3 regions of the Serratia sp. ID 25-353 genome follow, and region 1 is predicted to be linked to each of the others. Evidence: predicted binding sites of a transcription regulator. Region 1 holds the regulator's gene; each other region holds the start of a gene.
The links. The regulator Fur, encoded in region 1, represses iron uptake genes when iron is present. The targets are predictions, from matches to a motif close to ATAATAATGAGAACNACTATCAA.
Positions count from the first base shown of each region.

Region 1 (4,186 bases):
AGGCATTGTCGCCGCTCCATCTGCTGGGGTAATATGGCGCGCTATAATTTTGCCGCCGCGCCAGCGCGTTCGCGAACGCCGGTTCGGGGGTGAATTTGGGTTAGGGTTTATTGGCCCGAAGTGTGTTAACCGATGCCTCCGGAAGCGTGCGAGCGCTTTTTGATGCAAACTCCCTTGCAGTACCGCTACCTATGGCAAAAGAACAAACGGATCGCACGACGCTGGATCTGTTCGCAGATGAACGCCGTCCGGGGCGCCCGAAAACCAACCCGCTTTCCCGCGATGAACAGCTTAGAATCAATAAGCGCAATCAGTTACGGCGCGATAAAGTGCGTGGATTGCGGCGCGTAGAGCTGAAAATCAACGCGGATGCGGTGGACGCCCTGAACAAACTGGCGGAACAGCGCAACATCAGCCGCAGCGAACTCATCGAGCAGATGCTGTTGGCACAACTGGCGGAAGAACAGCCGGAACATTGATCTCTTCGGCCGCACGCGCGGCGCGGCGTTAAGGACAACGCCGGATCGACCACGCTTTTCTTCATTCTCCGGCATCGCATAAATGCGATAAAACCCCGGCGCCACTTTCTGGCATGATACGCATTTACCGGTAAGAGACTGCGCCTGTCGGCGCCCGCCCCGGAGGCGAAAGGCTCTTGCCATGGCATCATTTTAATCGGCGTCAGCGGCGGCAGTGCCGGCGTCGAGTAATGCAATTACTTGAATTTAAAGGTTATACGCGATATGGCTACTGTAGGCATTTTCTTTGGCAGCGACACTGGCAATACCGAAAACATTGCCAAAATGATCCAGAAAATTCTCCAGAAACAGTTTGGCGACGACGTCTCTGAAGTGCATGACATCGCTAAAAGCAGCAAAGAAGACCTGGAAGGGTTCGATATCCTGCTGCTGGGTATCCCGACCTGGTACTACGGTGAAGCGCAGTGTGACTGGGATGATTTCTTCCCGACGCTGGAAGAAGTCGACTTCAACGGCAAACTGGTGGCGCTGTTCGGCTGCGGCGATCAGGAAGACTACGCGGAATACTTCTGTGACGCGATGGGCACCATCCGCGACATTATCGAACCGCGCGGCGCGGCCATCGTGGGCCACTGGCCGACCAAAGGCTATCACTTCGAGGCCTCCAAGGGCCTGGCGGACGACGACCACTTCATCGGTCTGGCGATCGACGAAGACCGTCAGCCGGAGCTGACCAACGAGCGCGTCGACGCCTGGGTCAAACAGATCGTCGAAGAGCTGAGCCTGGCCGATATCGTCGGCTAAGCCCCGGCACTGGCGAAAGGTTGAACAAAGGCCCTGTAAAGTGCATAGTGTGCCCACAGGGCCGTCATCGGCAACAGGGATTGCTGCGATAGAAGCTACAGATTTGTAACTTCCCACCCCGTCACGGTAGACTGAGATATCGGTTTATCCCATCCATCAAGGCGTTGCATGCAAAACATGCAATAGTGCAATTATATCTTTGTTAACAACCGGCGGTTTCCATTTAGTACAACCGGTTCTATAATGAGACGCATTAACTCTTTGTGCCGACCGATGCCACAGGCGAGTACGCCTCAACTTGATTAGCATAGTAACAGGACTGAATTCGCATGACCGACAACAACATCGCATTGAAGAAGGCCGGCTTAAAAGTCACGCTTCCGCGACTCAAAATCCTGGAAGTACTGCAAAATCCGGAATGCCATCACGTCAGTGCGGAAGATTTGTACAAAAAACTGATTGATATGGGCGAAGAGATCGGGCTGGCAACGGTTTATCGCGTACTGAACCAGTTTGACGATGCGGGCATTGTGACACGTCACAATTTCGAAGGCGGCAAGTCCGTGTTCGAGCTGACCCAACAGCATCACCACGATCACCTGATTTGCCTGGACTGCGGCAAAGTGATCGAATTCAGCGACGAATCCATCGAAGTGCGCCAGCGTGATATCGCCAAGCAGCACGGCATCAAGCTCACTAACCACAGCCTGTACCTGTACGGCCACTGTGAAACCGGTGACTGCCGCGAAGACGAAACGCTGCACGACAAGAAATAAGCCTGACCGGCTATGAAAAACCGCCTCACACCGAGGCGGTTTTTTTATGCCCTCCGTGCAACGGGCAAAAAAATCCCCGGACAAGCCGGGGGAAAATCATGTCATGAAATATCACAATTGCAGCGGCACAGCGACTCCACGTACTCCTCTCACTACAACGTCCGCCCTACGCCGACACGCGCGGGCGAACGCATTCCCCCTTCGTTATACGGCCGCCGCCAGGACAGCAGGCCGTTGCACCGGGCTTAGACCTTTTCGGCGCGGCTGTAGCGTTTGCCGTCCGGGCTGACCGACCGCACCTGAACGTCACCCGAGACCGCCGGCTTGGCCTTGGCGTCATAGCGCTGCCACTGCTTGCCACCGTCGGTGGAGTACTCGATGCCCAATCCCGGCAGCGCGATATTCGCCTCCAGCTTGCCGCCCGCTACGCGTGCGCCCGGCACCGGCAGACGGTAAGCGACGCCGCCCTTATCCAGCTTGGCCAGTTCACGCTGACCCAGGATATTGGCGAAGCGCAGCCAGTCTTTCTCCAGCATCTTGGTATCGACAAAGTGGGTTTCCCCGCCTTTGTATTCGCGGCCTGCGCGGTAGTCCTGTTCCCAACCGGCGCGGTGCCAGGCGCGTTCTGCCACCGACAGCGCGCGTGGGAAGATCATGTATTCCATCTGCGGATCGGTGCGCTGGGTTTCGCTCCACAGCTGAGCGGACAGCCCGTAGGCGCCCGGCCACGGCTTGTCGCTCTTGGCGCTGAAGTGGTTGCCGTCGCGGTCGACCGAAGTTTCCGCGTTCTGCGGCATGTTGTCCGGCGCGAAGCTGAACACCTTGCGCTCGTCGCTGAAGCGGGTGCCCCAGTAGTAACCGCGCTCGTCCGGGTTCACCTCGTAAGGGAAGTCCATATAGACGTAGTCCGGGTTGGAAACCACCACTTCATACCCTTTGTTGGCCCAGTCGTTGACGCTATCGAAACCGCCCCAGTACAGGGTATCCCAGAAGTTGACGCCCACGCGCGAGGTGGCGAACGCCTTCGCGTTCTCGGCGTCTTTCAGGCCATCCTGCCAGGCCTGCATTCTGTCGATGCCATGCGCCTTCACCAGCTTGCTGACCTCTTGGCCGAAGTAGCTCGGCAGATGCTCCATGTCGGCCACCTTGCCTTCTTTGATCATCGTCTGGCACACCTGCGACTTGGCCCACGGCTTGTCTTCGTTGCTCTGATCGATGATGCCTTTGCCCGGCTCCGGTTTCGCCTTGTCGGTGTAGCCGGCGCCCAGGCGAATGTTTTTCGCTTCGTCGCCGCCGAAGTGCCAGGTCTTGATCGGCTGGCCGGCCTCTTTATGCATCTGGGCGATCTCGCCGATCACCTTGTCGACAAAGCGCTGGGACGAGTCAAGGCACGGGTTCAGGTAGCTCTGGCGGTTAAAGAACTGCACGGAGGTGGTGTTGGAGGTATCGGTCGGATCCACCAGGCGGAATTCGTTGGCCTCCTGCTCTTTCCCGGCGGCATGCAGCTTTTTATAGCGCGCTTCCATCGAGACCACCGCGGCGCGGGCGTGTGCCGGCATGTCGATCTCCGGGATCACTTCAATCTGGCGCGCCTGGGCATATTTTATGATGTCGATATAGTCCTGACGGCTGAAGAAGCCGCCGTAGACGTCCGGCCCTTGGCCGTACTGCGGCAGCAGGCAGGTGGTTTCGCTCAGATCGTGGCAGCGCTGGCCACCGACTTCCGTCAGCTCAGGCAAACCGGGGATCTCGATGCGCCAGCCTTCGTCATCGCTCAGGTGGAAGTGGAATTTGTTGAGCTTGTAGGCCGCCATCTGATCCAGCAGGCGCAGCACCGCGTCCTTCTTATGGAAGTTGCGCGCCACGTCGAGGAAAATGCCGCGATACTGGAAGCGCGGCGCATCGCTGGCGTCCAGCGTGGCAATCTTGCCGCTGCCGTCGCTCGGCACTAACGACAGGATCGACTGCAGCCCGTAGAACACCCCGGCCTGATCGAAGCCGATCACCCGCGTCTCTTTCTTGCCGATTTTCAGCTCATAGGCGCCCGGCACCGCCATCGCGCCTTTAAACTTGCCCGGCTGGATGTCGGTCTTGATTGGATAGCCGTTGGCCTGAACCGGCACGCCC
Region 1 is NZ_CM139236.1:3,017,016-3,021,201, forward strand. Features, by position in the region: gene ybfE (LexA regulated protein) at 192-479, shown strand; gene fldA (flavodoxin FldA) at 744-1,283, shown strand; gene fur (ferric iron uptake transcriptional regulator) at 1,613-2,059, shown strand; gene ACYF6X_RS14610 (beta-N-acetylhexosaminidase) at 2,305-4,186, opposite strand, start outside.

Region 2 (4,186 bases), 2.1 Mb from region 1:
GGTGGCCACGGCGCAGTTCTTCAGCAACGGCGCGTTCCCCGGCTGTGACGTCAGCGTGCACCATCAGGACAAGATGGGCGAGATGGATCCGACCTTCAACCCGATCATCACCGACACCAGCGAGGCCTTCAACCAGCAGGCGCTGGCGGCGATGAACGCCGCGCTGGGCTCGCTGAAGCTGGACGCGGCTTACCAACAGCTGGCGAAGATCATCGACTACAAGGATTCCGCCGCCTGCAAGACCGACAAACACTGTGACTTGACCAAAGAAGCCAGCGTGATGAGCGCGGTGCCGGGCAAAGAGCCGGGCGTCTCCGGCCCGCTGCGGGTGGGCAACTCGCTGGTGGACGCCTTTATGCTGCAGTATTACGAAGGTTTCCCGATGAAAGAGGTGGCCTGGGGCAAAATCGCCACCCCGCACCAGTGGCAGCAGCTGGCGCAGCTGAAAGACGGCTATCAGGACTCGCTGTTCACCTCGCCGGTGGTGGCGCAGAACGTCGCCAAGCCGCTGCTGACCTATATCAACAACGCGCTGCTCGGCGAGCGCAAACCGGACGCGCCGAAGCTGACGGTGCTGGTCGGCCACGATTCCAATATTGCCTCGCTGCTGTCGGCCATGCAGTTCCAGCCGTATCAGCTGCCGCAGCAATACGAGAAAACGCCGATCGGCGGCAAACTGGTGTTCCAGCGCTGGCGCGACGCGCAGAACGACCGTGAATTGCTGAAGATCGAGTACGTCTATCAGTCCACCGAACAGCTGCGCAAGGCGACGCCGCTGACGCTGCAAACCCCGCCGCAGCGGGTAACGCTGGCGCTGAAAGGCTGCCCGATCGACAAAGACGGTTTCTGCGCCTGGAGCGATTTCGAGAAGACCATGAAAGGCATCTTGTAATGCCCAGCCTCTCTCCCGACCACGGGGGAGAGGCCTCTCCCCATCCCGGCTAACGCGCCGCCGTGCGGGCCTTAACGCCATTTATTTTGCCCGGGGTCATTGTTGCAGGCCGTTTCGGGGGCTAACATCATCAGCCTGCCTGCTTATCATGGATACCGCCGTTGCCCACTTTTATCCGCAATATCGAATTTTTCACGCCGGACGGCTATCCGGGCCAGGTGGCGCGCTGCCATTTTGCGCTGGCGGAGTATCGTGACGAGAGTTTTCCCGAGGCGGGCTTTGCGCTGCCGGATCATCTGGCGCGCGCGGTGCCGAAGCGCCGCGCGGAGTATCTGGCCGGGCGTTTTCTGGCGCGGCAACTGTTGTCGCCGCTCGGTTTTGCCGATTTCACCCTGGCGCGCGGCGAAGATCGCGCGCCGCAGTGGCCGCCGGGCATCGCCGGGGCGCTGAGCCATAATTCGGATACCGCGCTGTGCGCCGTGCACCGCGAGAGCGGGCTGGGCGGCGTGGGGCTGGATGTGGAGACGCTGCTCTCCGACGTGCGGGCGGAAGAGCTGTGGGGGGCGATCGTTTCGGCGGGGGAGCGCGAGGCGTTGCTGCGCGAGGCGCTGCCGTTCAATGAACTGCTGACGCTGACGTTTTCCGCCAAAGAAAGCCTGTTCAAGGCGCTTTATCCACAGGTGCGTTGTTACTTCGATTTTCTCGATGCGCGCATGGTCGCCGTGGATACGCAGCGGCAGACGTTTGTATTAGCGTTGCTTAAGACGCTGACGCCAAATTGCCCCGCCGGCCGCCGGTTTAACGGGCGTTTTTGGCGTGAAGGTGACGACGTCACGACTTTTATTTTCTGTTAAAACACAATAATAACAGTGTGTTATTTCTTGCTGCGCCGTAAATCGGATTTGCCGCGGCGGGTGGAAAGATTCATTCATCGGAGATTGACCCACGGTGGGGATCCGGTGTAATTTATCCTCCTTTTATAGCTAATGATAATTATTCGCATAAACATTATCATTGGTAAGGCGCAACAAAGGAGTGGTCTTGTGGCGACACTGACGACAGAAAACCAAACCTTCCCCGGGTTTGTGTACGCCGAACAATCGACCTTTTTGTACCGGTCCGAATTCCGTTCCCTCTCCGCCGACGGCGTGTTCGAGCGTATCGAGACGCCGGCGTTCGGCGGCGAGCAGGAAGGCAGCGCGCTGACGCAGCATATCCGCCAGGCGCTGGCGCGCGCCAAAACCGCCGGCCAGGAGACGCCGGTGGTGGTGGGCGCCATTCCGTTCGATACGCGCCGGCCTTCCAGCCTGTACGTGCCTGAAAACTGCCAGTTTGTCGCCAACGACAGCTTTACCCGCGCCGCGCGCCCGATGCTGCAACAGCCGCATCGCCTGGCCGCCTGCACCAGCATTCCGGACGAGCCGCGCTTCAAGCACGCGGTGGCGGAAGCGGTCAGCCGCTTTAAACAGGGCAAGCTGGACAAGGCGGTGCTGTCGCGCATCCTCGACATTGAGCTGGAGCAGCCGGTGGCGGGCCACCAGATCCTCAATAACCTGATGGTGCAGAACCCGACCGGTTACCACTTTTCCCTGCCGCTGGCCGATGGCGGTGTGCTGATTGGCGCCAGCCCGGAGCTGCTGATCCGCAAGCAGGGCGGCGAGATCCACACCAATCCGCTGGCGGGCTCGGCGCGCCGTCAGGACGATCCGCAGCAGGATCGCCTCGGCAGCGAGCGCCTGATGCGCTCGACCAAAGACAAATACGAACACAAGCTGGTGATCGACGACATTCGCCGCCACCTGGCGCCGCTGTGCGCCAGCCTGAGCGTGCCCAGCGGCCCATCGCTGCTCAGCACCGGTACCATGTGGCACCTGTCCACCCGCATTCGCGGCGAGTTGCTGAACCCGAATCTCAACGTGATGCAGCTGGCTTGCCTACTGCATCCGACGCCGGCGCTGTGCGGCTTCCCGACCGAGAGCGCCCGCCAGCTGATCGCCGATCTGGAACCGCACGATCGCGGCCTGTTCAGCGGCATTGTCGGCTGGTGCGACGCCAACGGCGACGGCGAGTGGGCGATCGTCATCCGCAGCGGCCTGCTGCGCGGCAACCGGGTGCGGCTGTTCGCCGGCGCGGGCATCGTCGCCGCCTCAACGCCGCAGTCCGAGTGGCTGGAAACCGCCGCCAAACTGGGCACCATGCTCAACGCTTTCGGCCTGAACAGCGGCGCGCTGTAGGCCTCTTTGCGGCGCAGTGCGCGCCGCGTCATACGCTTTCGCAGGAGATAACGATGAACAACAACATGACCCGGCAGCGTGCCCGGATGGCGGTGTGCGCATGAGCATTCAGATGGATTTCACCGGTAAACGCGTGTGGGTGACCGGCGCGGCGCGCGGCATCGGCGAGCAGATCGCCCGCCATTTTTTGACGCAGGGCGCCGAGGTGGTGGGATTTGACCGCGAGTTCGCCAATCCGGATCTGCCTTATCCTTGCGTGACGTTGGACATCAGCCGGCCGGAGCAGGTGGAGGCGGTGTGCCGCCAACAGCTGGCGGAGAACCCGCGACTGGACGTGTTGGTCAACGCCGCCGGCATTCTGCGCATGGGCAATACCGAAGATCTGAGCGTGGATGACTGGCATCAGTGCATCAACGTCAACGCTTCGGGGGCGTTTTACCTGTTCCGCGCCGTGCTGCCGCACTTCAAGGCGCAGCGCAGCGGGGCGATCGTCAGCATCGGCTCCAATGCCGCGCACGTGCCGCGCGCGCAGATGGCGGCTTACTGCGCCTCCAAGGCGGCGCTGACCAGCCTGAACCACTGTGTGGGGCTGGAGATGGCGCCGTTCGGCGTGCGCTGCAATCTGGTGTCGCCGGGCTCGACCGACACGCCGATGCAGCGCGGCATGTGGCAGACCGACGATGCGCAACAACGCACCATCGCCGGCTTCCCCGAAATGTTCAAGCTGGGGATCCCGCTGGGCAAAATCGCCCGCCCGGATGAGATCGCCAACGCGGTGTTGTTCCTGGCCTCCGATTTGGCCAGCCACATCACCATGCAGGACATCGTGATCGACGGCGGCGCCACGCTGGCCGCCTGAGTCAGACCCGCTGGCGGCGCAGCAAGTGCTGCGCGCCTTCCGCCGCCAGCAGCAGCACCGCCAGCCAGATCGCCAGATAGGTCGGCCATTCGCTTTGGCCGATGCTTTCGCCGAGCAGCAGTGCGACGATCACCAGCAGCACCGGTTCCACATAGCTCAGCAGGCCGAACAGGCTGAACGGCAGCAGGCGGCTGGCGAGGA
Region 2 is NZ_CM139236.1:949,630-953,815, forward strand. Features, by position in the region: gene agp (bifunctional glucose-1-phosphatase/inositol phosphatase) at 1-892, shown strand, start outside; gene ACYF6X_RS04475 (4'-phosphopantetheinyl transferase family protein) at 1,054-1,746, shown strand; gene ACYF6X_RS04480 (isochorismate synthase) at 1,936-3,126, shown strand; gene dhbA (2,3-dihydro-2,3-dihydroxybenzoate dehydrogenase) at 3,227-3,985, shown strand; gene rarD (EamA family transporter RarD) at 3,987-4,186, opposite strand, start outside.
Region 2: ACYF6X_RS04480 (isochorismate synthase) is a predicted target of Fur. The motif match lies at 1,879-1,901, and genes of this name have one in related genera.

Region 3 (4,186 bases), 880 kb from region 1:
TCGGCGAAGGCCTGCGGATCGCAGCGCTGTTCCAATCGATGGATGCGCGGCGTGGGGGTTTGCCCGGCCAGCGGCTGCGGGCAGAGCGTGGCCGGCGGCGGCAGCTGCCGCGCTTTTTCGAGCCAGAAATCGGCGTCGCGCTGCCAGGCCGGTGCCTCCCGGTAAGCCTGGTATTCCGCCACCACGTCGCTGAACGCCGTGAAAGGCGTCGGTTCCAGCGCGTCGCCGCGGCAAAGATGGGTGTAAATCGCCGCCACGCGGCGAGCGATGGCGGTGAAGCTGAAACCGTCCACCAGCAGATGGTGATAGCGCTGATACCAGAACCAGCGGTCATCCGCCAGACGCATCACCACATGGCGATACAGCGGCGCGCCGCTGCCGGCGCGCAGATCGCTCGCCAGATCGATGTCCATCAGCGCGCGCGCGGCGGCTTCGGGATCCGGCGACGTCGTCAGATCGACGAGTTCCGGCTCATGCACCGACAGCGCGTCGTCCAGCCATTGCACCGGCACGCCGTCGCGTTCCGCAAAACGCAGGCGCAGCATATCCACCTCGCCCAGGCCCTGTATGATGGCCTGCAGCAGAGGCTCTACGGCAATGGGGCCGTTGAGTTCGATGGCATGGGCCACCGCATAGGCATTGCGATGTGGAGAAATTTGATCGGCGACCCAAATGCCGGGTTGCGCCGCGACCAGCGGCCATTCGCCCGCAAGCGCCGGGCCGCTGAGAGAGTTAGGGGTGTGTGACACTGCTTATTGCTCCCGTGATTACCTGGCGCCGGTCACGCCTCGCGTGCTGCGACCGGCAGAATGTCTTGCCAATGCTGTTCCAGCCATTCGGCGCACGCGGTGTGCGCCGCCGGGCCGAAGACGATCGTCCAATCGGACGGAATGGCGCGGAAATCCGGCCACAAACTGTATTGTTGTTGTACGTTGCGCAGCACCAGGCTGCGCTGCTGTGGATCATCGAACGGATTCAGGCTTTCCATCATGTGTTCCTCGTGCCGTCGCCGATGCCGGGTAAGCGGTGGCGAAAGCGGAGGCCCAGACCGCCTGCAGCCCGTCGGTCAGGCCACTGCGCCAGCACAGCGCGTCGTGCCCGCCTTCCACCACCCGGTAGTGCACCCGATGGCCGGCGTCGCTCAGGCGCGCCGCCATTTCGCCGCTGACCCGGTGCACCAGCTTTTCCTGCGAACCGGCTTCCATAAATACCTTCAGCGCGCCGTGGTTGCCCAAGCCGTGCCGTTCTACCTGCTGCATCAGCCAGCAGGCGTCGTCGGGAATGCTCGGCAGCTGCAGCATGTCGCGCCGCGGCCACCAATAGGAACCGGACTGGGTGATCACCGCGCCGAAACGCTGCGGCCAGCGCAGCCCGGCATACAGGGAGGCCAGACCGCCAAAGCTTTGCCCCGCCACCACCGTATCGGCCGGTTTGTCGCTGTGCGGCGCCCAGTCGGCCAGCTGCGGCATCAGTTCTTCCTGCACCGCCAGCCAGAAATCGTCCTTGCAGGTTAATTCTCGCGCCCGGTGCGGCAGATCGATGATGTCGATCAGCACATACACCGCTTCCGGCAACGCCCCCTCGCGGGTCAGCTGCATCAGCGGCTCCCAGACCGGCATCTGCTTCGCCCAGAACTGGCCGTCGAGCAGGATAGCCAACGGACGCTCGGCCGGCTTGCTGTCGCCTGTCGTGTAGATCCAGACATCGCGGCTGTTGCCCAGGCGTTCGCTCTGCCAGGTATGGCGCTGCAAACGCGCCGGCAGCGGCGGCGTGCAGCGCCCGCTGGCGATTTCGTACTCGTCGAACGAGCGCCATACCGGCTGCGGCGGCGCATCCGGCATGTGCAGACCGGAGACGCTGTGGCCGCTGGCGCTTTGCCAGGAGCGATACGGGTTGAGCAAATCGGGGGTGGCGCTGGCGAACACCTGATGCCACCAGTGGCGCAGGTTGTGCATGTTGGCGTGCGCATCGTCGCCGCTGAACGCCGGCGGCCGCTCGTCAAAGCAGGGGATAAAGCAGTAGCTGCCGCGCCAGGCGCCGCTCAGCTCGGTCTGCCAGTACCACACGTCGGTGCCGGCCAAACGCTGCAGGCTTTGCGGCGGATTCGGCTGATGATGGTCGGTCAGGCAGTTAATGTTGATCCACACGCGACGGTAGGCGGAGGTCAATTCGCATCCCTGAGGATCGCGCCAGAAAAAGGTGGTTCGCCAGCGGCCGTTACCCGCCGGTTCTACCCATGGCGTACCGCGCCGTGCCACCGTCAACCACCACCCTGGACTGCCCGCATTGCTGCTGGCCAATAATCTGCTGCTTTCTGACTGTAGTTCTGTATTCACAACGCCTACCCATTTTGTAGTTGGCGGCACCGGGAACGTCGACTTTTCCCTATCGCCGGCCACCGCCCGAACGCACTGTACGCCAAATACTATTGATAATAATTTGCATTTGCAATAGTGTGTAAGGCTTGGAGATCGTGCTGGTATTGCGCGCAACGGACAGGGATCGGGGATATATCAATGGCATCCCTTGCCGCAGCCGATTTTCTATTTCCGACTACACAAAAACTACAACCGCCCTTCCCCCCGTTCGGCGAGGGATGGCAGCAAGGTAGGACACTCAAATGAAAAGCAAGCTATCACGTTATTCTTTAGCCACTCTTATCGGCTTGGGATTGGGCGCGTCCGCGTTCGCCAACGCCGCACAGCAGACCGACACCCCCACCACGGAAGAAAACAGCGGCGCAGTGGATAAAAAACCGCGCGGCGAAGACACCATCGTGGTGACCGCCGCCCGGCAGAACCTGCAGGCACCGGGGGTGTCCACCATCACCGCCGACGAGATCCAAAAACGCCCGCCGGCGCGCGACATCAGCGAACTGATCCGCACCATGCCCGGGGTTAACCTGACCGGCAACTCCACCAGCGGCCAGCGTGGCAACAACCGCCAGATCGATATCCGCGGCATGGGCCCGGAAAACACCCTGATTCTGATCGACGGCAAGCCGGCCTCCAGCCGCAACTCGGTGCGCCAGGGCTGGCGCGGCGAGCGCGACTCGCGCGGCGATACCGCCTGGGTGCCGCCGGAAATGATCGAACGCATCGAAGTGCTGCGCGGCCCTGCCGCAGCGCGCTACGGCAACGGCGCCGCGGGCGGCGTGGTCAACATCATCACCAAGAAGGCCGGCGATGCGCTGCACGGCTCGCTGAACGGCTACTTCAACGTGCCTCAGCACAAGCAGGAGGGTGCCACCAAGCGCACCGACTTCAGCCTGTCCGGCCCGCTGAGCGATTCCCTGAGCTTCCGCCTGTTCGGCGGCTACAGCAAAACGCAGGCCGATGCCTGGGACATTAACGAATCACACAAGTCCGAACGCGTCGGCGCCTACGCCAACAGCGTCCCGGCCGGGCGCGAAGGGGTAGTCGATAAAAACATCGACGCCTTGCTGCACTGGGACTTCGCCCATCTGCAGTCGCTGGAGTTCGAGTACGCTTACGGCCGCCAGGGCAACCTGTACGCCGGCGATACCCAGAACACCAACACCAACGCCCTGGTGCAGAGCAACTACGGCGAAGAGACCAACCGCATCTACCGTGAAACCTTCGGCCTGACCCACCGCGGCGCCTGGGACAACGGCGTGAGCACCAACAACTACGTTCAGTTTGAACGCACCCGCAACACCCGCCTGAACGAAGGGCTGGCCGGCGGCACCGAAGGCATCTTCGACACCAAAAACACCGGGTTCGGCACCACCAAACTGGACGACTTCCTGGCGCACAGCGAAGTCAGCGTGCCGTTTGAACTGGGCGTCGCCCAGACCGCCACGCTGGGTACCGAGTGGACCCAGCAGCGGATGAAAGACGGCACGTCCACCAGCCAAACGCTGATGGGCGGCACCATTCCCGGCATGACTACCGGTACGCGCAGCCCTTACGCTTCCGCGCATATCTTCTCGCTGTTCGCCGAAGACAATATCGAGCTGACCGACACCACCATGCTGACGCCGGGCCTGCGTTACGATCTGCATTCCGAATCCGGCAACAACTGGAGCCCGGCGCTGAACCTGTCGCAGGAACTGGGCGACTACTTCACGCTGAAGATGGGCATCGCGCGTTCCTATAAAGCCCCGACGCTGTTCCAGACCAACGGCAACTACCTGCTGTACAGCAAAGGCCAGGGATGTGCCGGC
Region 3 is NZ_CM139236.1:3,897,314-3,901,499, forward strand. Features, by position in the region: gene ACYF6X_RS18845 (enterobactin synthase subunit F) at 1-749, opposite strand, end outside; gene ACYF6X_RS18850 (MbtH family protein) at 782-988, opposite strand; gene fes (enterochelin esterase) at 963-2,336, opposite strand; gene ACYF6X_RS18860 (TonB-dependent siderophore receptor) at 2,621-4,186, shown strand, end outside.
Region 3: fes (enterochelin esterase) is a predicted target of Fur. The motif match lies at 2,423-2,445, and genes of this name have one in related genera.